2 regions of the uncultured Agathobaculum sp. genome follow, and region 2 is predicted to be linked to the other one. Evidence: predicted binding sites of a transcription regulator. Region 2 holds the regulator's gene; the other holds the start of a gene.
What was found. Region 2 encodes HrcA, which represses chaperone genes, less so after heat shock. Its sites were predicted from a motif close to TGTTAGCACTCNNNNNNNNNGAGTGCTAACA; they were not measured.

Region 1 (11,034 bases), on a different contig from region 2:
CATAGTTTTCCCAATCCGTGCAGGCAGAAATGATGTTGATGACAACAACACCAGCATCTGCTGCGCTTTTCGCTGCATCGCAAAGTCCATCCGGATCAACAGGCTCAAACAGAATCGCATCATAGCCTTCAGAAACGCATTGCTCAATCTGGCTAATCTGTGTTGCTGCATCTTGGTCCGCACTAAGAATGGTCAAATCAACACCCATTTCCTCTGCCTTTTCTTCAGCGGCTTCTGAAACCGCGATCTGGAATGCATTGGTCTGATGCTGCTGAATCAATGCGATTTTGTATGCGCCGTCTGTCGAATCTGTACTTGCATCCGAATCCTGCGAGCCATCGGTCCCACTGTTGCCACATCCGCTTACCATGCCAAGCGTCATTGCGCTGGCCATCAGCATGGCAAGGATTCTCTTTTTACTCATAATTCTTCCTCCTCAAATTTCTTTATGATAAGAACAGAACATACTTTGTGCTCCCGCTCTTAACATCAATCAGTTTTTCTTGCTTTTCCCCTTAACATCAATTAGAACTGCCAAAACAATGATGGCGCCTTTGACGATCTTCTGCCAGTGAGACGATACACCCATAATGTCCAAGCCGTTCGCAATAACTGTAATCAGCAAACATCCAACCACAACCCCCCACGGTTTACCGACGCCGCCGGACATCGACACACCGCCGACAACACAAGCGGTAATCGCATCCATTTCATAACTTTCCGCCGCGGTAGGCTGACCAATGGTAACACGAGAAGTCATTAAAAAGCCGCTCAATCCCGCCAACAGTCCAGCAATAGCAAAGGTGGAAATACGGATCATAGTCGTATTGATACCAGATACACGTGCCGCTTGCAAATTACCACCGCAGGCATAAACTCGACGACCGTATACCGTTTTGGCCAAAATGAAGGAGCAAATCAAAATGACAATAATCAGAAAAACTGCCAGCATTGGAATTCCAGCAATCGAATTTGCAGCAACCGCCTTATACTCCTGACTAATCCCCGTGATCGGCTTACCGTTGGAAGTCAGAAGTGCTAACCCACGAACAGCAGTCATGGTACCAAGCGTCATAATAAACGGCGGCAAATCACCAACTGCAACGCCAACGCCATTTACGACACCAACAGCCAGACCTGCAAGCATTGCCACAACCAGCGGAACCACCAGCGGATACTGCCCCTGTCCCAACATAGCAGCTAGAATGCCTGCAAATGCAACCGTGGAACCAACAGACATATCAAATCCGCCTGCGATAATGACAAACATCATGCCGAACGCCAGAATACCGTTGATCGAAGCTTGCTTCAAAATGTTCACCAAGTTGCTCGGCTGAATAAAACTCGGCTTCAAACAAGTGAGCACAATAACCAATGCAATAAAAATCACGAAAATAAAATATTCGCTGATTAGTGCTTTCGCATTTTTCGTCTTTTTCATCTTTTCCCCTTCCCTTATACCTCAATGGCCGAAGCAAGTGTCATGATACGTTCCTGCGAGAACTCATCCCTTTTGACCTCGCCAGACAGATTGCCTTCGCACATTACCATGATCCGATCGCAAACACCCATCAGCTCTGGAATTTCCGATGAAATCATAATAACGGCTTTTCCCTGTTGCACAAGTTGTCCCAAAAGCAAATAGATATCGCGCTTTGCTCCAACATCTATACCGCGGGTCGGCTCATCCAAAATAATAATATCCGGATCATTGAGCAGCCATTTTGCAATAACGACTTTCTGCTGGTTGCCACCAGAGAGATTGCCGACGATCTGTTCTCCGGAAGGCGTTTTAATGTTCAGCTTTTTAATATACTCCTGAGAGGCACTGCGGGCTTTATTTTGATTGTACAACCCATTGCTGACCAGCTTTCTAATTGCTACCATCGCAATGTTATCATTGACTGAACCACTTAAATTCAGCCCTGTCACCTTGCGATCTTCCGTAATGAGCGCGACACCCTCTTTGATGATATCACGTGGTGAATGGACGTTCACTTTTTTACCTTTGACGTAGATTTCACCGCTGGATAGCTCATGCATGCCAAAGATGCCCTCGACCAACTCACTGCGTCCAGCACCCACCAGACCGCCAATTCCAAGGATTTCACCCTTTCGGACAGAAAAGTCAACTCCTTTTACCTTATTGTCCGCACGAACAATATTTTTCGCTTCGAAAATTACTTCACCAATCTGTGCATCCAACTTTGGGAAAACGTCTGTAATTTCACGGCCAACCATCATTTTGATAAGCTGCGCCTCTGTCAAATCCTTTGTTTCGCCGGAACCAATGTAATGCCCATCACGATATACACTAACACGGTCACAAATAGAGAAAATCTCATCCATTCGGTGCGAAATGTAAATGATAGCAACGCCTTTCTCTTTGAGCCTCCGGATATGCCCAAACAGCAATTCCACTTCTCGTTCTGTGATTGCGGCAGTTGGCTCATCCATAATAATGATTTTTGCATTAATGGAGATCGCCTTAATGATTTCAATCAACTGACACTGTGCAACCGTCAAATTACGGAGCTTTTCTTTCGGTGAAACATGTAGGCCGCATTCTTCAATCAGCTTTTGCGCTTCTCGTATTTCTGCCTTACTGTCGACTAAGCCGTGTTTTCGTAATTCGCGTCCTACAAAAATATTTTCAAAAACGGACATATCCAAAATCGGATTCAATTCCTGATGGATCATTGCCACGCCATGATCCATAGCCTCCTTTGGATTCGACACTTCATACGGTTGACCGTTAAAAAGGATTTCACCGCCCTCGTCTTTGGAGTAAATCCCCATTAATATTTTCATTAATGTAGACTTACCGGCACCGTTTTCGCCCATCAATGCATGTACCTCGCCTGCTTTTATCTGAAGCTGTACATGATCTAGCGCTTTGACACCCGGAAATGTTTTGCTGATATCCTTCATTTCCAGAATATACTCCATGCATTCTCCCCTCCTTTGTGATTATTTTATCAAGCCTTACCACGTTCTGAAACTTCCATTCTTCACATGAGGGGGGGTATTTTTTAGGAGTTTCTCAAATAAGTCAATTTGTAAAAATTTATATATCATTTTTTGGCTATGCTGCCCATGCAATAAAAATACACAAGAAAGAAAAAGATGGCAAGCACTTTACTTCGTGCTTGCCATCTAAAATCACTGTTAAAAAATCGTCTCCTAAATTCGGAGCATCCTTTTTGCTTAGTACATGCCGCCCATATCCGGAGCTGCCGGAGCAGGAGCAACCGGCTCCTTCTTATCAGCAACCAAACTCTCGGTGGTCAGAACCATGGACGCAACAGAAGCCGCATTCTGCAATGCAGAACGATTTACCTTCGTCGGATCTACGATACCGTTAGCGATCATATCGCCATAGGTCTCGGTCGCAGCGTCAAAGCCATAGCCAACCTTGCCGCAATTCTTCACCTTGTCGACAACAATGGCACCCTCGATACCAGCGTTAAAGGCGATCTGAGCCATCGGAGCTTCCAAACCACGTGTAACAATCTGCATACCGGTCTTTTCGTCGCCCTCTGCCGTCTCAGCCAGCGCCTCTACCGCTGCAATTGCGTTGACATAAGCAACGCCGCCGCCTGCAACAATGCCTTCCTCCACTGCTGCACGAGTTGCGTTCAGTGCGTCCTCAATGCGCAGCTTCTTTTCCTTCATTTCAGTCTCAGTCGCAGCGCCAACCTTGATGACTGCAACACCGCCAGCCAGCTTAGCCAGACGCTCCTGCAGCTTCTCGCGGTCAAAATCAGAAGTGGTGCGCTCGATCGCGCCACGGATCTCAGTCACTCGGTTAGCAATCGCCTGCTTGTCGCCAGCGCCGTCAACGATCGTGGTGTTTTCCTTGGTGACCTTGATCTGACGGGCAGTACCCAACATATCCATGGTCGCATCCTTCAGCTCAATGCCGACTTCCTCGGAGATCACGGTGCCGCCGGTCAGGATCGCGATATCGCGCAGCATATCCTTGCGGCGATCGCCGAAGCCCGGTGCCTTTACTGCAACACAGGTGAAGGTGCCGCGCAGACGGTTGACGATCAGGGTGGACAGTGCCTCGCCCTCAATGTCCTCTGCAATGATCAGCAGCTTCTTGCCGGACTTGACAACCTGCTCGAGAATCGGGAGCAGTTCCTGAATGTTAGACAGCTTCTTATCGGTAATCAGTACGAGCGCATCATCCAGATTTGCTTCCATCTTCTCGGTGTCGGTGCACATATAAGGAGTGACGTAACCGCGGTCAAACTGCATGCCCTCAACAACCTCGGAATAGGTCTCTGCAGTCTTGGACTCTTCGACGGTGATAACGCCGTCAGTCGAAACCTTCTCCATTGCCTCCGCAATCAGCTTGCCGATCTCGTCATCACCAGAAGAGATCGCACCAACGCGGGCAATATCATTGGTGCCGTCTACGGTCTTAGAGTTCTTAGCAATTGCCTCCACTGCAGCATTGACAGCCTTGGAAATGCCGCGGCGCATCACCATCGGGTTTGCACCGGCCGCAACATTCTTCAGGCCTTCGCGGACGAACGCCTGTGCCAGAACAGTAGCGGTGGTGGTACCATCGCCAGCGATATCGTTGGTCTTGGTTGCAACTTCCTTAACCAGCTGCGCACCCATGTTCTCGTACGGGTCGTCCAGTTCGATCTCCTTGGCGATGGTCACGCCGTCGTTCGTGATCAGCGGAGCGCCATACTTCTTATCGAGCACAACATTGCGGCCCTTCGGACCAATCGTAACCTTTACCGTATCAGCGAGCTGATCAATGCCGCGCTGCAGTGCCTTGCGCGCATCCTCGCCGTAAATAAGCTGCTTTGCCATGATATATTACCTCCTGAATTACTGGTTCTTACTCAACAATTGCAAGGATATCGCTCTGACGAACGATGATATACTTCTCGCCGTCCAGCTTTACCTCAGTACCGGTGTACTTGCCGGTGATGACCTTCTGGCCCTTCTGGACTTCCATCTTGATTTCCTTGCCATCTACCACGCCACCCGGGCCGACCTCAATAATCTCCGCAACCTGCGGCTTTTCCTGCGCAGATGCCGTCAGAATGATACCGCTGGCAGTGGTTTCCTCTGCTTCTACCATCTTGATCACAACACGATCGCAAAGGGGTTTGAGTTTCATAACGGATGCCTCCTATGAAAAATAAAAATTAACAAAGTCATGGTTTAGCACTCATTAAACCAGAGTGCTAACTTGACTATTATATTACATCAACTCATACCAGTTGGCAAGAGGTTTCTTGGAAAAAGCATCAAAAATTTTATGAATTTTTTGTGAATTCACTTTGCAATATCGTTATCGATTAGCATTGTCCCGTTTCGAGTGCTTAAAATACATATGCAACTCACATTTAATCATGCCGTTATAAAGTTTCCTTCGTTTATCGGCCTTTTTGCCAAAGCAACGTTCAAAAAGCGGATCCGAGCTGAGAATATATTGTTTGATGGGTGATTTTTGCATTGCAGCCCCCATTTTTTGATACAATTCCTCCGCTTCCTGCAAATCCAGCAACCGTTCGCCATACGGTGGATTGGCGATAATCACACCGCTTTGTGCGTAATCCCGCTTTGTCGCATCTGCCTGCTCAAAAAACACCGTATTGGCAACGCCTGCTTTGCGTGCATTTTCCATTGATAACTGCACACAAGCCGGATCAATATCGCTGCCGACAATGTCAAACCGCGCGCCGCCATCCGCCATGCCGAGGGCATCTTCTCGTGCCTGACGCCAAACAGAGGCATCAAAGCAATGCCATTTTTCCGCATCAAATGCGCGCATCAAACCAGGTGCGCGCCGCTGAGCAATCATTGCCGCTTCGATCGCTATGGTACCCGATCCACAAAACGGATCGAGGAACGGCTCTCTCCCGCGCCAGCGCGCGAGCTTCACCAACGCAGCCGCCAGTGTCTCCCGCAGCGGCGCTGCATTACTGTTCGCACGATAGCCGCGCTTGTGCAACCCACTGCCCGAAGTGTCCAGATACAGTTCTGCGGTATCACGCATAATGGCAAACTGAATCTGATATTTTGCGCCGCTTTCCTCAAACCAGTTCTGATGGTAATGCGCCTCCAGACGGGATGCCACTGCTTTTTTAATAATTTTCTGACAATCCGGTACCGAATGCAGCGCCGAATTCAAACTATGCCCCTTCACTGGAAAAGCACCGTCTTTGGGAATAAACTGTTCCCATGGCAAAGCACGCACTCCTTCAAACAGTTGATCGAAGGTTTTTGCCGGAAACGCCCCCAACCGGATCAACACACGCTCGGCGCAGCGCAAATTGAGATTTGCCCATGCTAAGATTGTTTCGTCACCCTCGAACAACACTCGACCATTTTCAGCATGCACCTCGCTCAGTTTGCCACCAAAACGCAATTCATCTGCCACAATGCCTTCCAGCCCAAATAACGTCGGGCAACACATGGTCAGTTCCATGTCATGCACTCCCCTCTTCTCCTGCAAAAAGGCTCCTGCCGGAATCGCGGGCAGGAGCCGTCATATCGTGTGTTTATCTTATCTGTTTCATACACATTTGTCAAGCTGTTTACCACATGTGCAAGCGCGGTAAATATGGTTTTTCGATTCGTTTGGATAAGTAATGCAGAAGCCGAATTCCCATCAGACGCAGCACAATGATGTAAAGAAGCCCAACACAAATCACTGTACACGCCAGCATGGTAATATCGGAAGAGCAAATCTGTGAAAATAGCTGATAAAAAATGCGCGTCCAGAAAAACAATGCTGTACCGCAAAAGAGCGGAACGCCGAAGCGTCGAAGCGGTTGCAGAGAAAAACCTACTTTTCGGTACAGAATGATAAAATTCAGGATAAATGCTATCAGTCCAGTCATCAACATGGCAATCAGATAGCCGTAGATCCCCAGCCAAGGCAACGCACACCATCGGTACATCAGAATTACCTGGCACAACTCCGCCCCTACCGAAACCACTACATTCCAATGCTGCAAGCCAATCGCATTGAGCAAGCTGCCGGATGCCATTTGATAATAGCAAATCACTGCGGTCGCTCCTAACAGTGAAACATAGGGTGCACTCAGCGATTGCCCGAAAAACAGCATACTAAGTTTTGGCGCAAGCGGAATCAAAACCGCTGTTGCCGGTACGGCAATCAGCCCTACTGTCGTGATAGCCCTACCTACCAATGCCTGCACCCGTTTGTTATTTTCTGTGGCTTGCGCGGCTGTCACCGCAGGCAGCAATGCTGTACAAACCGAACTGACCAACGCAATAGGCAAAAGCAATAACGGCATTGCCATGCCGGACAGAACACCCAACGCAGATAACGCCTGTTCGTAATTCATGCCGGCAACCATCAGCCGTTTCGGTAACAGAATCGATCCTGCTGAACTGATTGCATTGCCCAAAAGCGCCGATGCTGAAACCGGAAGTGCAATAAAGAAAAATTGACGCACAGTTTCATAATCCAGCCGCACATGATGAATACCCGGTGTCTTCCAATTTCGAAAGAGCAAACTCAAAAAAGCAGCGCTGAATACCTCGCTGACTACCATGCCAACAAAAATCAACATGGCAATGGTGCCGTAGTCATCGCCCTCATACTGATAAAGCAAAAACCATACCGTGGCAATGCGAATCAGTTGCTCGCAAACCTCGGAAGTCGCTGCATATTGCATCCGCTCCAAGCCAATAAACAGCGATTTAAAAATATTCTCTATACCAGTTAGTGCAAGACAAAGCATCATAAACGGAAAGGCGCGCGCGCAGCGGGCATCGCCCAAGATACCACCTGCGATCCAGTTGCCTCCCAACAGCAAACAAGCACCGCAGAACAAGCAGGCGGAAAAGAAAACCACAAATGCCAACCGCAGAACCATATTAATCTTACTTCGTTCTCCTCGTGCTTCGCTTGCTGCGCTCAAGCGGGAACACGCCATTGTGATGCCAGATAAGCAGCCCGCATTGCATACCAAGTAAACGGAATGCACTAACCGGTAAACACCAAGTCCTTCCGCGCCGGCATAATGACTAAGCAAGACACGATAGAGAAATCCCAGTACTTGCAGCACGATATTTCCACAGGCCAAAACGCCCGCCGCATATAGAATCGTTTTTTTCTGAATTCGCACGGCAAAACCCCATTTCAAAACAAAGTATGCCATGAACAGAAGAAATATGAATGCAAAAGCCGGACTCACATAAGGAATCCGGCTTATACCCTATTAAATTCGTTTGCTCATTTTCTCACTATATTCAGCACGGAAATCAGCAAACGTGCCGTTATCCAGCGCATCACGAATTTCCTGCATCAAATGATTATAGAACCAAAGGTTGTGCATTACCAGCAGCCGCTGCGACAGCATTTCTCCGCTCTTTAGCAGATGGCGAAGATAAGCGCGCGAAAACCTGCGGCAGGTCGGACACTGGCAGCCCTCCTCGATCGGGCGCTCATCCGTCTGATATTTGGCATTCATGATATTGAGAATGCCATTATGCGTAAATAAATGTCCATGCCGCGCATTTCTCGTCGGCATGACACAGTCGAAAAAGTCCACACCTCTGGCAACGCCTTCGATAATGTTGGAAGGCGTACCAACGCCCATCAAATAGCGCGGTTTATTTGCCGGTGCATACGGCAGCACAACATCCAGAATGTGATACATCACCTGTGTGCTCTCGCCAACCGCCAAGCCGCCAATCGCATAACCCGGCAAATCCAATTCCGCGATCTGTTGCATATGCTCAATACGCAAATCATCATAGGTTCCGCCTTGATTGATACCAAACAGCATTTGATGCGGATTGATCGTATCCGGTAAGCTATTCAGGCGATCCAATTCCGCTTTGCAGCGTCGAAGCCAACGCGTTGTGCGGTCAATTGAATTTTTCACATATTCTCGCGGCGCCGGATTTTCAATACACTCATCAAAGGCCATTGCAATATCCGAACCAAGATTGGATTGGATGCGCATGCTCTCTTCCGGCCCCATGAAAATCTTGCGACCATCCACATGCGAATGAAAGGTTACACCTTCCTCTTTTATCTTACGCAGTGTCGCAAGCGAAAACACCTGAAATCCGCCGGAATCCGTGAGCATCGGCCCATCCCAACGCATAAAGCGATGCAGCCCTCCCATTTGCTTTACGATCTGATCACCCGGGCGCACGTGCAAATGATACGTGTTTGACAACTCAATCTGACAGCCCAGTTCTTTCAGGTCAAACGCATCGACTGCACCCTTGATGGCACCAGCGGTTCCGACATTCTGGAACACTGGGGTCTGCACCGTACCGTGCGCGGTACAGAACACGCCTCTTCTGGCGTTTCCTTCGGTTTTTAACAACTCAAATGTTCCGATTTGCATAATTCCCTCTTTGTTTTGGCGTAACTCCATTCATCAGTTTTCCTTATCTTAAAAAATCATCATCGAATCGCCGAACGAGAAAAAGCGGTACTCTTCCTCAATTGCCTGCCGATATGCTTCCATAATCATTTCACGAGTGGCAAAGGCTGAAATCAGCATCATCAACGTGCTCTCAGGCAGATGGAAATTGGTGATCAAATGGTCCACCGCTTTAAAACGATACCCAGGATAGATAAAAATATCCGTCCAGCCCGATTGCGGCCGTACCGTTCCATTTTCATCTGCAATTGTTTCCAAGGTTCGGCAAGCCGTCGTCCCTACCGCCCAAATCTTTCCACCATTTTTTCGCGTGCTGTTGATCTGTTCAGCTGTTTGTTCATCCATGATATAGTATTCCGAGTGCATCACATGATCTGTAATTTCCTCTTCCTTGACCGGACGGAACGTGCCAAGACCCACATGCAGCGTGACAAATGCAAGCTTGACCCCTTTCTCACGCAGGTTTTCCAACAGTTCCGGCGTAAAATGCAGTCCTGCGGTCGGTGCAGCGGCAGAACCAGGCGTTTTAGAGTAAACCGTTTGATATCGTTCCGGATCGTCCAATTTTTCCTTGATATAAGGCGGCAAAGGCATGGTGCCAAGCTGATCCAGAATTTCCAAAAAGATTCCGTCATAATGAAAACGGATCAGCCGATTGCCGTCTGGCTGTACCGACTCCACCGTAGCAGTCAGCAATCCGTCCCCAAAAATCAATTCAACACCCTCACGTGTTTTTCGTCCTGGACGAGTCAGACACTCCCAGAGACCGTCCCCCTTGTCGGTCAACAACAAAACTTCTATCGGCGTTGTCTTACCGACAGCGTGCCCCATCAAACGCGCTGGAATAACACGGGAATTGTTGAACACCATGCAGTCCCCCGGCTGAACATACTCCAACATGTCTCGGAAATGTCGATGCGTCACCGAGCCATCTGCACGGTCCAGCACCAATAGTCTTGATGCATCCCGCTGCTCTAGCGGATGCTGTGCAATCAAGCGCTCCGGCAGATCAAAATAAAAATCGCTTTTTTTCATTGCAAAAGCATGGGCACCCATATTGAGCACCCATGCCATACGCCTCCTTTACGGCAGGTTAATCAACCGGCGATTGAAATGCCGGTATAATAGAATTTGAGAATTTCTTCATAGGTAAAGCCTTGCTGCGCCATCGCGTACGCACCCCACTGGCTCATACCAACGCTATGTCCCCAGCCGGTACCGGTAAAGGTATAGCTGACAGGTGGGACAGCAGGGGTTGTGGGTGTTTCCGGCACAACCGGGCCTTCCGGATCCTCTGAGGACGATGGAGCGGAATCAATGACGACCGTCTGCTTGTCCGAATCATAATCCACACCAAACCCTAACGCACTTCCTACATCACGCAACTTATAATAGTTATTGCCATTGACCAGATAGCCTGTCAGAGATATCGTTTTGCCATCCAGAACAATCGTTGCGCTTGACGGCATGCAGCTTTTGATCTGCGCAGACACCGAATCTGCCATCTCGCCGCCTACAGCCTGATACGCCGTGCCACTGATCAGTTCGATGCGGTTCGCATCCGAATCCCACGAAACATTAAACTGGCTGTCTGTACCATTCAATATGTAAGCGATATCACGCAGCT
Region 2 (11,034 bases):
AAGGTGATATGCAAATGAGTGAATACGTAGTAGAGCTGAAAAACGCAACGAAGCGTTTTCCGGGCGTAGTGGCTCTGAGGAACATGCAGCTCGCCGTCAAGCCCGGAGAGATTCTGGGTCTGATCGGTGAGAACGGCGCGGGCAAGTCGACACTTATCAAGGTGTTGACCGGCGTGCACCAGGCAGACGAGGGCCAGATTTTTGTTGACGGCGTGGAAAAGCATTTCAAAGATCCGAATGAATCCGCAGCGGCAGGCATTGCCTGCGTATATCAGGAGCTGAATATCGAAAAGCTTCTGAGCGTAACCGATAACATTTTCATCAACAAATGGATCAAGAAGGGTGCCCTGCTTGACTATCCGACGATGCATAAGAAGGCCAAGGAGGTCATGGCATCGCTCGGGCAGGATATCGACCCGACCAAGGCTGCCGGCACGTTCGGCATGGGCGTGCAGCAGATGATCGAAATCGCCAAGGCAGTTCTGATCAATGCAAAAATGATTATTATGGACGAGCCGACCTCGTCTTTGGGCGAAAAAGAGGTAGAACAGCTCATGAAGACCTGCCGTGAGCTCAAGGCGCGCGGCATCGGCATCGTCTTTGTATCGCATAAGCTCGAAGAGTTGTTTGAGCTGTGCGACCGTGTCACCGTTATCCGTGACGGTGAGTATATTTCGACCAAGCCGATCGACGAGTGGGATAACGACTCGCTGATCACTGCAATGGTAGGCCGTTCGCTCGACAACCAGTTCCCCAAGGAATTTGGTACGAAGAGCGCAGAGCCGATGCTCAAGGTAGAGCATCTGACCGAAAACGGCGTACTGCGCGATGTTTCGTTTGACGCATACGGCGGACAGATCCTTGGCTTTGCGGGTCTGGTCGGCGCAGGCCGTACCGAAACCATGCGTGCGATTTTTGGCGCCGATCCGATCGACGGCGGCAAAATTACCATCAAGGGCAAGGAAGTACATATCAAGTCTCCTCGTCAGGCGATCAAAGAAGGCATCGCATTCCTGACGGAGGACCGCAAGGGCCAGGGTTTGGTTCTGGCGCAGACCATCCGCACCAACCTGATCCTTGCAAACATGAAGGGCTTCAGCAACGGTCCTTTCCTGGATGAAAAGAAGATTCTGGAGAGCGGCGAGAAGGCAATCGCGTCGCTGCGCATCAAGACCCCGTCGATCGACGAGATCGTCGGCCAGCTGTCCGGCGGCAACCAGCAGAAGGTTGTTATCGGCAAATGGGTCAACACAGATGCCGATATCTTCATTTTCGACGAGCCGACCCGTGGTATCGACGTCGGCGCAAAGGTCGAGGTTTACAACGTCATGAACAGCCTTGTCAAGCAGGGCAAGTGCGTCATCATGGTATCCTCTGAAATGCCGGAGATCCTCGGCATGAGCGACCGCGTAATCGTTATGCGCGGCGGTGAGGTAATGGCGGATGTCAGCCGCGACAGCAAATATTTCAATCAGGAAGACCTTATGAAGGCAGCTTGGGGAGGTAAATTAGATGACTAAAACGAAAAAGTCCAGCAATTTAATGACGTATGCTGGTACGTTCGGCGCATTGTTGATCCTTTGCATCGTACTGACGATCGCATCGCCCAACTTTTTCAAGTATTCCAACCTGATGTCGGTTCTCAAGCAGACATCGTTTAACGCACTGGTTTCCACCGGCATGCTGCTCTGCCTGATCACCGCCGGTATCGACCTTTCGGTTGGTGCTAACGCAACGTTTTGCGCCTGCCTTGCCGGTATGCTGGTACAGAAGGGCATGACCAATTCGGTTGTGCTGCTGATTGTTGCGATTGTAGCCGGCACGCTGATCGGCTGGATCAACGGCATGATGCTGACCCGCCTGCACCTGCCCCACCCCTTCGTTTCCACCCTTGGTATGAAGAACGTACTTTGGGGTGCAGCACTAATTGTAACTGGTTCCCAGATGGTTTCGTTCTCCGGTCTGGACGGTGTCATGTGGCTCGGCTCCGCTACGGTTGGCGGCTTCCCTGTTAGCTTCATCGTTGTTATCGTAATCTACATTATCATGCACATCCTGCTGACCCGCACTTCGCTGGGCCGCTCGATCTACTGCTGCGGCGGCAACCCGGAAGCAGCTCGCCTGTCCGGTATCAACTCTGCAAACGTGCTGACCTTCTGCTACGCGCTGTCCGGCTTCATGGCGGCGCTGGCTGGTATCGTTTCGATCGGCCGTTCCGGCATCTGCAACGGCGTTAACGCAACCCAGCCGTACGATACCGACGCAATCGCAGCGTGCATCATCGGCGGCGCGTCCTTCATGGGCGGTAAGGGCACCATGATCGGCACCATGCTCGGTGCGCTGATCATCGCGGTTCTGCGTAACGGCTTCTCGCTGCTGTCCGTTTCCTCGGCAGTACAGAACCTGGTTCTCGGCCTGGTTATCATCGGCGCCGTTCTGCTCGACGTTACTCGTGAGCATATGGAAGCAAAGGCTCGCCGTCTGGCCGCAAAGTAATTACTCATTTTCATACACTGAAAAGGCTGCCGTTTGCGGCAGCCTTTTCCACTTCACAGCCTCTATTGCCTGTTTCTTGATGCGAATAGGCTGTCCTGCACTTTTGCCAAAAGTCATCTTTTCTCTTGAATCCTGTTTCACTTTATTGTCATATTATTTTGTTGTTTTTTAATTTACTTCCAAAGGAGAGATTTTACATGTTGAATATTGGTGTGATCGGCTGCGGCGCCATTGGCCGCGATCATATCCGCCGCCTGCACGATCTGGTTCCCGGCTGTCAGGTTGTCGCCTGCGCCGATTATTTGGAAGAAGCTGCTCGCAAAACCGCAGCGCAATACGCAGGCTTACGCGCTTACGCAACCGGCGAAGAACTGATCGCCGCTCCCGAAGTACATGCCGTCCTTATCGCTTCTTCTGATCCCAGTCACGCTGGTTATGTTCTAGAATGTCTCAAGCACGGTAAATATGTGTTCTGTGAAAAGCCGCTTGCACAAAACGCAGCTGACTGCGAAAAAATCATCCAAGCAGAAGTGACTCACGGCAAGCGCCTGGTACAGGTCGGTTTTATGCGTCGCTATGACCGTGGCTATGCCGAAATGAAGCGGATCATTGACTCCGGCGAACTTGGCGCACCGCTGATGATCCATGCTTGCCATCGCAACGTGTCCCAGCCGGACGGCTTCCAGACCGAAATGGGCGTATCCAATGTTGCCATTCATGAGCTGGATATCTGCCGCTGGCTGCTTTCCGATGAATATGCAAACGGACAAGTGCTCAAGGTACGGCAGTCTGCCTGCTCAACCAAGGGCTACGATAATCCACAGATCGTGCTGCTCGAAACCCAGTCGGGCGCACGTATTGACGTAGAAGTGCAGGTTGCCGATGCTTACGGCTATGATATTCAGTGTCAGGTTGTATGCGAAAAAGGCACGGTCAATCTCCCTGACCCGTATGCTGTTGTCAAACGCGCAAACGCAACCCGCTCCTTCCCCATCCTGACCGACTGGAAGGATCGCTTCATCGAAGCCTATGATATCGAGTTGACCGAATGGGTCAAAGCGTTGGCTGCAGGTGGCCCGACTGGTCCGTCCGCTTGGGATGGCTATGCTGCCTGCGTTGCGGCGGATGCGCTCAACCGTTCGCGCGGCACCGGTCAATTCCTCCCCATTGAAATGATGGATAAGCCTGATCTGTATAAATGATAAAAAGCAGCCCCGCGCTCAAGCGCGGGGCTGCTGCTATATAAATAGACCAATCAATATTCCACTTTGACAGCCTTGCCGCTGTGGAAAGAATCCGTGATCGCATAGGTGACAACCGTTGCTTTGGTGCCGTCATATACGGTCAGTTCCGGCTTACGATCCTTCTGAATGCAGTCAATAAAATCTACCATTTCCAACAGATACGCTTCTGCGAAGCGCTGCGGGAAGTTTTCGATGATCTCCTGCCGTGCGCCGTACTGGTCGTATACCATGACGCGATCCTTCCACGGCACGCCAGCTACGCGGATATGACCATCTGTCGCAACGATTTCCGTTTCGGTGTGATAACCATGCGGCGCTGTACGGCCGACATGCAAAAACGCCACCGTACCATTATCGAACTTGAGCATTGCCATGCCGGTCTCGGTATCGCCATTCTCAGCAAATTCGGGATGCTTAAACGTTGTGCCTGCCGCATACACCTCAGTCACCTCGCCGCCGAGGAACCAGCGCATCAAGTCGATGTCATGCGACGCCGCATCAATAAAGATACCGCCCGAGGTCTTGGAGAACTTGATGCAGCTCTCAACCAGCGCTTCCGGATCCAGACCAGTTGCTTTGACCAGATAGGGTTTGCCGATTTCACCGGCGTCGATCTTCGCCTTTGCATCTGCATAAGACGGGTCGTAACGACGCATAAATCCTAAGAAGAACACCTTATCCGGGTGGCGCTCTACCGCAGCCTCCGCACGCTTGCATTCCTCCAGAGAGCAGCCGAGCGGCTTATCCGTGAATACATGCTTGCCAGCATCCAGCGCATACTCGATCATCCAGCAGTGCTCCGGCGAGGAGGAAACGATAACCACGGCTTCAATATCCGCCTCATCTACCATCTTTTTGTAATCGGTTGTTACAAAATCGACCTTGAGATATTCTTTTGCCCAATCCAGATCTTTCTGTTCCAGCGAACACGCAGCAACCAATCGGCATCCTGGGATCTTAAACGCCAGATTTTCCGCATGCACTGCGCCCAGACGGCCCAGGCCAACAATACCGGTTTTTACTTCTTTCATGTGATTTTGTCTCCTTCTTTTCTGAGAATATATTTCTCTCTCTCACGGCCGACTGCCGTTTTTCTCCATATACTATCATATCATTTTACCGTTTGAAAAGCAAACATAATACGCTGGATTCTCCACGCTGGATTCTCCAGTCCACTTTCCGACATTGGCACTCCCCTCTGCCATGTGACAAAAACAGGTGCATCATTTAACAAAATATTCATAAACGGCACTTGACTTTGCTGCCGTGGGGTGGTAAATTAAGTTTAGCACTCAGGAAGGATGAGTGCTAAACCCGAACAGAAAGGAGTCAGGTTCGGTGGAATTGTCCGAGCGAAAAAAGCAAATCCTAAAAGCAATCATCGGTGACTATATTCGCACTGCCGAGCCGGTTGGCTCCAAGGCACTGACCGAAGGGCATTCCCTCCCCTTTTCTTCCGCCACCATTCGCAACGAAATGAGTGAACTGGAGGAAATGGGGTATCTGGAAAAACCGCATACCTCTGCCGGACGCATTCCTTCTCCGCAAGGCTATCGGCTGTATGTGGATGAGCTGATGGAACTGCCGACGGACACCGGCGAGGATGACGCACCGCTGCAAACCATGATGCAGACCAAGGTGCGGGAGCTTGACCGTCTCATCCAAGAGGCCGGCAAGCTGATCTCCAGCCTGACCAATTATGCATCTGTTGCCATCACCCCGGCGCTGACCCAAATTTCCATACGACAATTTGAGATCATCCCGGTGGACAAAATGAACTTTGTCATTGTGGTTGTTACAGATTCCGGCACGGTCAAAAATAAAATGGTGCGCACAATGGCCGATGTTTCCAAAGACGAAACCGAATTGCTCACTTATGTGCTCAACCAAACCTTGACCGGCCTGCCGCTTAGCCATATTACGGCAGAACGCTTCGACATTGTGCGCCGCGCCGCTGGCCTTTCCGCGCTGCTGGCACCGGTTGCCGAATACATTGCAGAGCTGATTGAAGAGCTGAGCGACCAAAAGGTTTTTCTGGAAGGCACCAACAAACTGCTGCGTTTCCCCGAGTATCGCGACCTGCATAAAGCGCAGGCGCTGCTCGATTACATGGAGGACGACCGGAAGCATCTGCTGCCGGCCACACGCAAGATCGACGGAATCCAGTTCTTTATCGGACCGGAAAACGGGGCAAATCCCCTGCGTGAAACTTCCGCGATTTACGCAAAATACGATATCGGCCACATCGGACAAGGTGCGATCGGCATTGTTGGACCGACCCGAATGGATTACGCCAAGTTGTCCGCGCAGCTCAGCCGCTTCGCAAAGGGGCTGAACAAGCTGATTGCGGAAACCTTTTTGGATGAAAAAGACGGGAATTCCTGATTTCCCTGCAAATGGAGGCATCAAAACAATATGAGCAAAAAGAAACAGCCTGAAGCTGCCGAAGCGGAACAGACGGCGGCTGCGCAACAGGAAGCGGAAACCGCTGCTGAAAACAACGTAAGCGAAGAGGCAGCTGTACAGCCCACCGAGGACTGGAAAGCCAAGTTCGACGATCTCAATGACCGTTTCCTGCGCATGGCTGCGGAATATGACAACTTCCGCAAACGCAGCCAACGCGAACGCGAGCAGTCTTATAACGATGCGGTCAGCCACGCGGTGAAGGCGTTGCTGCCGACCTATGACAACCTCGAACGAGCGATCAAAGCAGAAACCGCAGACTCGGAATACAAAAAGGGCGTGGAACTGACCATGACCCAGCTGGTCGAAAGCCTCAAAAGCATCAATGTCACGATCATCGAGGCATCCGCAGGCACGGCCTTCGACCCGAATTTCCACAACGCTGTAATGCATGTGGAGGATGAAGCGTTTGGCGAAAACCAAATTGCCGAAGTGTTCCAGCAGGGCTTTCAGATCGGCGATAAGGTCATCCGCCATGCAATGGTCAAGGTGGCCAACTAATCACATTGTAAAATACACAGTTATCATAAAGGAGTGCTATCAATCATGGGCAAAATCATCGGTATCGACTTAGGTACTACCAATTCCTGCGTATCCGTTATGGAAGGCGGCGAGGCGGTCGTTATCCCTAACGCGGAAGGCGCACGCACGACCCCGTCTGTTGTTGCGTTCTCCAAGGACGGCGAGCGCATGGTCGGTCAGGTTGCAAAGCGTCAGGCTGTTACCAATGCGGATCGCACGATTATTTCCATCAAGCGTCACATGGGCTCGGATTACCGCGTCAACATTGACGGCAAGCCCTATTCCCCGCAGGAGATCTCCGCAATGATCCTGCAGAAGCTCAAGGCAGACGCAGAAGCCTACCTCGGCCAGCCGGTAACGCAGGCGGTCATCACGGTTCCGGCTTACTTCTCCGACTCCCAGCGTCAGGCAACCAAGGACGCTGGCAAGATCGCAGGTCTGGAAGTGCTGCGTATCATCAACGAGCCGACCGCAGCTGCGCTGGCTTACGGCGTTGATAAGGAATCCGAGCAGAAGATCATGGTTTACGACCTTGGCGGCGGCACGTTCGACGTTTCCATCCTCGACATTGGCGAAGGCGTTCTGGAAGTACTGTCCACCGCAGGCGATACGCACCTCGGCGGCGATGACTTCGACCAGCGCATCATCGACTGGATGGTGGCAGAGTTTAAGAAGTCCAACGGCATTGACCTGTCGAACGATAAGATGGCGATGCAGCGCCTGAAGGAAGCTGCTGAGAAAGCAAAGATCGAGCTGTCCGGCATGTCCCAGACCTCGATCAACCAGCCGTATATCACCGCAGATGCGACCGGCCCGAAGCATCTGGAACTGACGCTGACCCGTGCAAAGTTCAACGAACTGACTGCTGATCTGGTTGAGCGCACCATGGGCCCGGTTCGTCAGGCAATGAGCGACGCAGGCCTGTCTGCTTCCGACCTGTCCAAGGTTCTGCTGGTTGGTGGCTCGACCCGTATCCCGGCCGTGCAGGAAGCCGTTAAGGGCATCACCGGCAAGGAAGGCTTCAAGGGCATCAACCCGGATGAGTGCGTTGCAATCGGCGCATCCATTCAGGGCGGCGTACTTGGCGGCGAAGTCAAGGACGTACTGCTGCTCGACGTTACCCCGCTGTCCCTCGGCATCGAGACCCTCGGCGGCGTATGCACCAAGCTGATCGAGCGCAACACCACCATCCCAACCAAGAAGAGCCAGATCTTCTCCACCGCGGCTGACAACCAGCCGTCCGTTGAGATCCACGTGCTGCAGGGCGAGCGCGAAATGGCTGCCGGCAACAAGACGCTTGGCCGCTTCACGCTTGATGGCATTGCTCCAGCTCCGCGCGGCGTACCGCAGATCGAGGTTACCTTTGACATCGACGCCAACGGCATTGTAAACGTATCGGCTAAGGATCTTGGCACCGGCAAGGAGCAGAAGATCACCATTACCGCATCGACCAACCTCTCTCAGGAAGAGATCGATAAGGCGATGCACGAGGCTGAGCAGTATGCTGAGCAGGATAAGAAAAACAAGGAAGCGGTTGAGATTCGCAACAACGCTGAGCAGCTGGTATTCCAGTCTGAAAAGGCACTGACCGATCTGGGCGATAAGCTGTCCGCAGACGAAAAGAGCGGCGTACAGGCTGAGATCGACAAGGTTAAGGAAGCGCTCAAGGGCACGGATACCGAGATGATCAAGATGGCGACCGACAACCTCTCTAAGAAGTTCAGCGATCTGGCTGGCAAGATCTATCAGCAGCAGGCACCGCAGGGCGATCCGAACATGGGTGGTCAGGCAGGCGCACAGGGCGGCCCGCAGGGCGATTTTGTCGATGCAGACTTCACCGAAGTCAAGGACGACGATCAGAACAAGTAATTATCCATGCCGCGTGGGGCGGAACGGAAACCGTTCCGCCCTGCGGCATGCTATTTTCCATTATTTGAGGGATCACAATGGCTGATAAAAGAGACTATTACGAGGTGCTTGGCGTACAGAAAGGCGCAAGTGAGGACGAGCTGAAAAAAGCTTACCGTCGTCTCGCCCGCAAGTACCACCCTGACCTAAATAAAGACAATCCGGAGGCTGCCAATAAATTCAAGGAAGTCAACGAGGCATACGAAGTGCTGTCCGATGCGGATAAGCGCGCCAAATATGACCAGTTTGGCTTTGCGGGCGTCGATCCGAGCTATGGCGGCGGCGCAGGTGCGGGCGGCTTCGGTGGCTTTGACATGGGCGATCTGGGCGACCTGTTCGGCTCCTTCTTCGGCGGCGGCTTTGGCGGCGGACGCAGTTCGCGCCGCAACGCCCCCCAGCGCGGCGAATCCATCCGGCAGAACATTATCCTCTCGTTTGAGGAAGCCGCATTTGGCTGCGAAAAAGAGATTTCCGTCAACCGCATCGAGTCTTGTGACGAATGCGGCGGTACGGGCGCAGCCAAGGGCACGAGCGCCGAGACCTGCCCGAATTGCCGCGGTACCGGCACCGTAACGCAAACCCAGCGCACGCCGCTTGGCATGTTCCAGACGCAGGGCGCATGTCCGAACTGCCGCGGCACCGGCAAGATCATCAAAAAACCGTGCAGCAAGTGTAATGGCGCAGGGCGTGTGCGCAAGACGCGCAAGTTCAAGGTCAATATCCCGGCTGGCATTGATGAAGGGCAATCCATCCAGCAACGCGGTCAGGGCAATGCAGGCATCAACGGCGGCCCGGCTGGCGATCTGTTTGTGACGATCTCCATTCGTCCGCATCCGATTTTCACACGTGAGGGACAGGACGTTTACGTCGATATTCCGATCTCGTTTACGCAGGCAGCGCTGGGCGATACCTTGCAGGTGCCGACTATCGACGGTCGCGTGGAATACAAAGTGCCGGAAGGCACGCAGACCGGCACGGTATTCCGCATGAAGGGCAAGGGCATCCAGAATGTGAGCGGCCGTGGCCGTGGCGACCAGTACGTCCGTGTAAGCATTGAAGTGCCGAAAAATCTGTCCGAAAAACAGAAAAAGCTGCTGCGGGAATTTGAAGAATCCTCTACCGATGACAACCAGAGTAAGCGCAAAGGCTTTTGGGATAAGGTGAAAGACGCACTCGATATCGACTGAGCACCGCAATATAAGACAAAGGCTCGGAACCATTCGGTTCCGAGCCTTTGTTTGTTTCCCTCAGATTTTACTCGTTATTGCCACGATAATAGCGGATGAGCGCCTGTGTGCCCAAATCACCCAAGCCCTCGGCTTCCAAATCGCCATACATCGTGCAGACGCGCTCGAGTACGGGCAACGAGCCAAAGCCCTGTCCCTGTGCGATCTTCATATCCTTGATGAAGTGCTTGAGGAAAAATCCGGGCGCATAGTCCTCCCGCATCATCTTGGGCATGAGGTTTTCCATCTGCCACGAACCAGCTGCGCCCTTGGAAATGCTGTCCAGCATCTTCTGCGTATCCAATCCTGCCCGCTCGGCGTATGCCAGCGCTTCGCTGACGCCCGCGATCGTACCTGCAATCGCAATCTGATTGGCCATCTTGGTATGCTGTCCCGCACCCGCAGGGCCTTCATAAACGATCTGCTTGCCCATCGCCTCAAAGAGCGGCAGACAGGCCTTGAAATCGTCCTCCTGTCCGCCGACCATGATAGACAGCGTGCCGTTCTTCGCGCCCGTGTCGCCGCCCGAAACCGGCGCATCCAACGTATGCAGGCCGCTTGTTGTGCCTTCTTCGTAAATCCGAACGGACAGTTTGGGGTCGGTCGTTGTCATGTCAATCAAATACGTACCCGGTTGAGCGGCCGCAAGGATGCCCTCCTGTCCGAAATAAACCTGCTCCACATCCTTCGGGTATCCCACCATTGTGATAACAGCATCTCTGCCCGACGCGCACTGCGCCACAGAATCGCACCATGTGACGTTGTTCTCTTTGAGAAAATCCTCCAGTTTGGATTTGGTACGCGAATAAACCGCCACCTCATATCCTGCCTTGAGCAGATTTTTGACCATGGAGCGCCCCATCACACCAACGCCGATAAATCCGATTGACTTCATTTTTCTTCCTCCCGTTTATAGTTTTGTCATCAACGATCTTTTAGCGACACATAGCCGGTTGGCGGCTGCACACAGCGATATGCCGGACGAATAATCTTGTCCGTATTGACCAGTTCCTCCAGTCGGTGCGCACTCCAGCCTACGATACGGGCGATTGCAAACACCGGCGTATACAGTTCAGGCGGCAAGCCAAGCATGGAGTATACAAAGCCCGAATAAAAATCGACATTTGCCGAAACGCCTTTATAGATATGGCGCTCATGCGCAATGACCTCAGGCG

Region 1: the regulator HrcA is predicted to act here: its motif matches at 5,189-5,219, upstream of ABGT74_RS08805 (co-chaperone GroES).

Annotation. Positions count from the first base shown of each region.
Region 1 covers NZ_CAWVCU010000095.1:51,481-62,514, reverse strand. The annotation lists gene ABGT74_RS08825 (sugar ABC transporter substrate-binding protein) at 1-424, opposite strand, end outside; gene ABGT74_RS08820 (ABC transporter permease) at 494-1,441, opposite strand; gene ABGT74_RS08815 (sugar ABC transporter ATP-binding protein) at 1,456-2,949, opposite strand; gene groL (chaperonin GroEL) at 3,208-4,833, opposite strand; gene ABGT74_RS08805 (co-chaperone GroES) at 4,862-5,146, opposite strand; gene ABGT74_RS08800 (class I SAM-dependent RNA methyltransferase) at 5,321-6,460, opposite strand; gene ABGT74_RS08795 (oligosaccharide flippase family protein) at 6,570-8,132, opposite strand; gene tgt (tRNA guanosine(34) transglycosylase Tgt) at 8,226-9,368, opposite strand; gene queA (tRNA preQ1(34) S-adenosylmethionine ribosyltransferase-isomerase QueA) at 9,417-10,442, opposite strand; gene ABGT74_RS08780 (SpoIID/LytB domain-containing protein) at 10,505-11,034, opposite strand, start outside.
Region 2 covers NZ_CAWVCU010000116.1:5,200-16,233, forward strand. The annotation lists gene ABGT74_RS10735 (sugar ABC transporter ATP-binding protein) at 15-1,520, shown strand; gene ABGT74_RS10740 (ABC transporter permease) at 1,513-2,496, shown strand; gene ABGT74_RS10745 (Gfo/Idh/MocA family oxidoreductase) at 2,694-3,698, shown strand; gene ABGT74_RS10750 (Gfo/Idh/MocA family oxidoreductase) at 3,752-4,771, opposite strand; gene hrcA (heat-inducible transcriptional repressor HrcA) at 5,079-6,125, shown strand; gene grpE (nucleotide exchange factor GrpE) at 6,156-6,704, shown strand; gene dnaK (molecular chaperone DnaK) at 6,750-8,594, shown strand; gene dnaJ (molecular chaperone DnaJ) at 8,672-9,820, shown strand; gene ABGT74_RS10775 (NAD(P)-dependent oxidoreductase) at 9,888-10,754, opposite strand; gene ABGT74_RS10780 (citrate/2-methylcitrate synthase) at 10,784-11,034, opposite strand, start outside.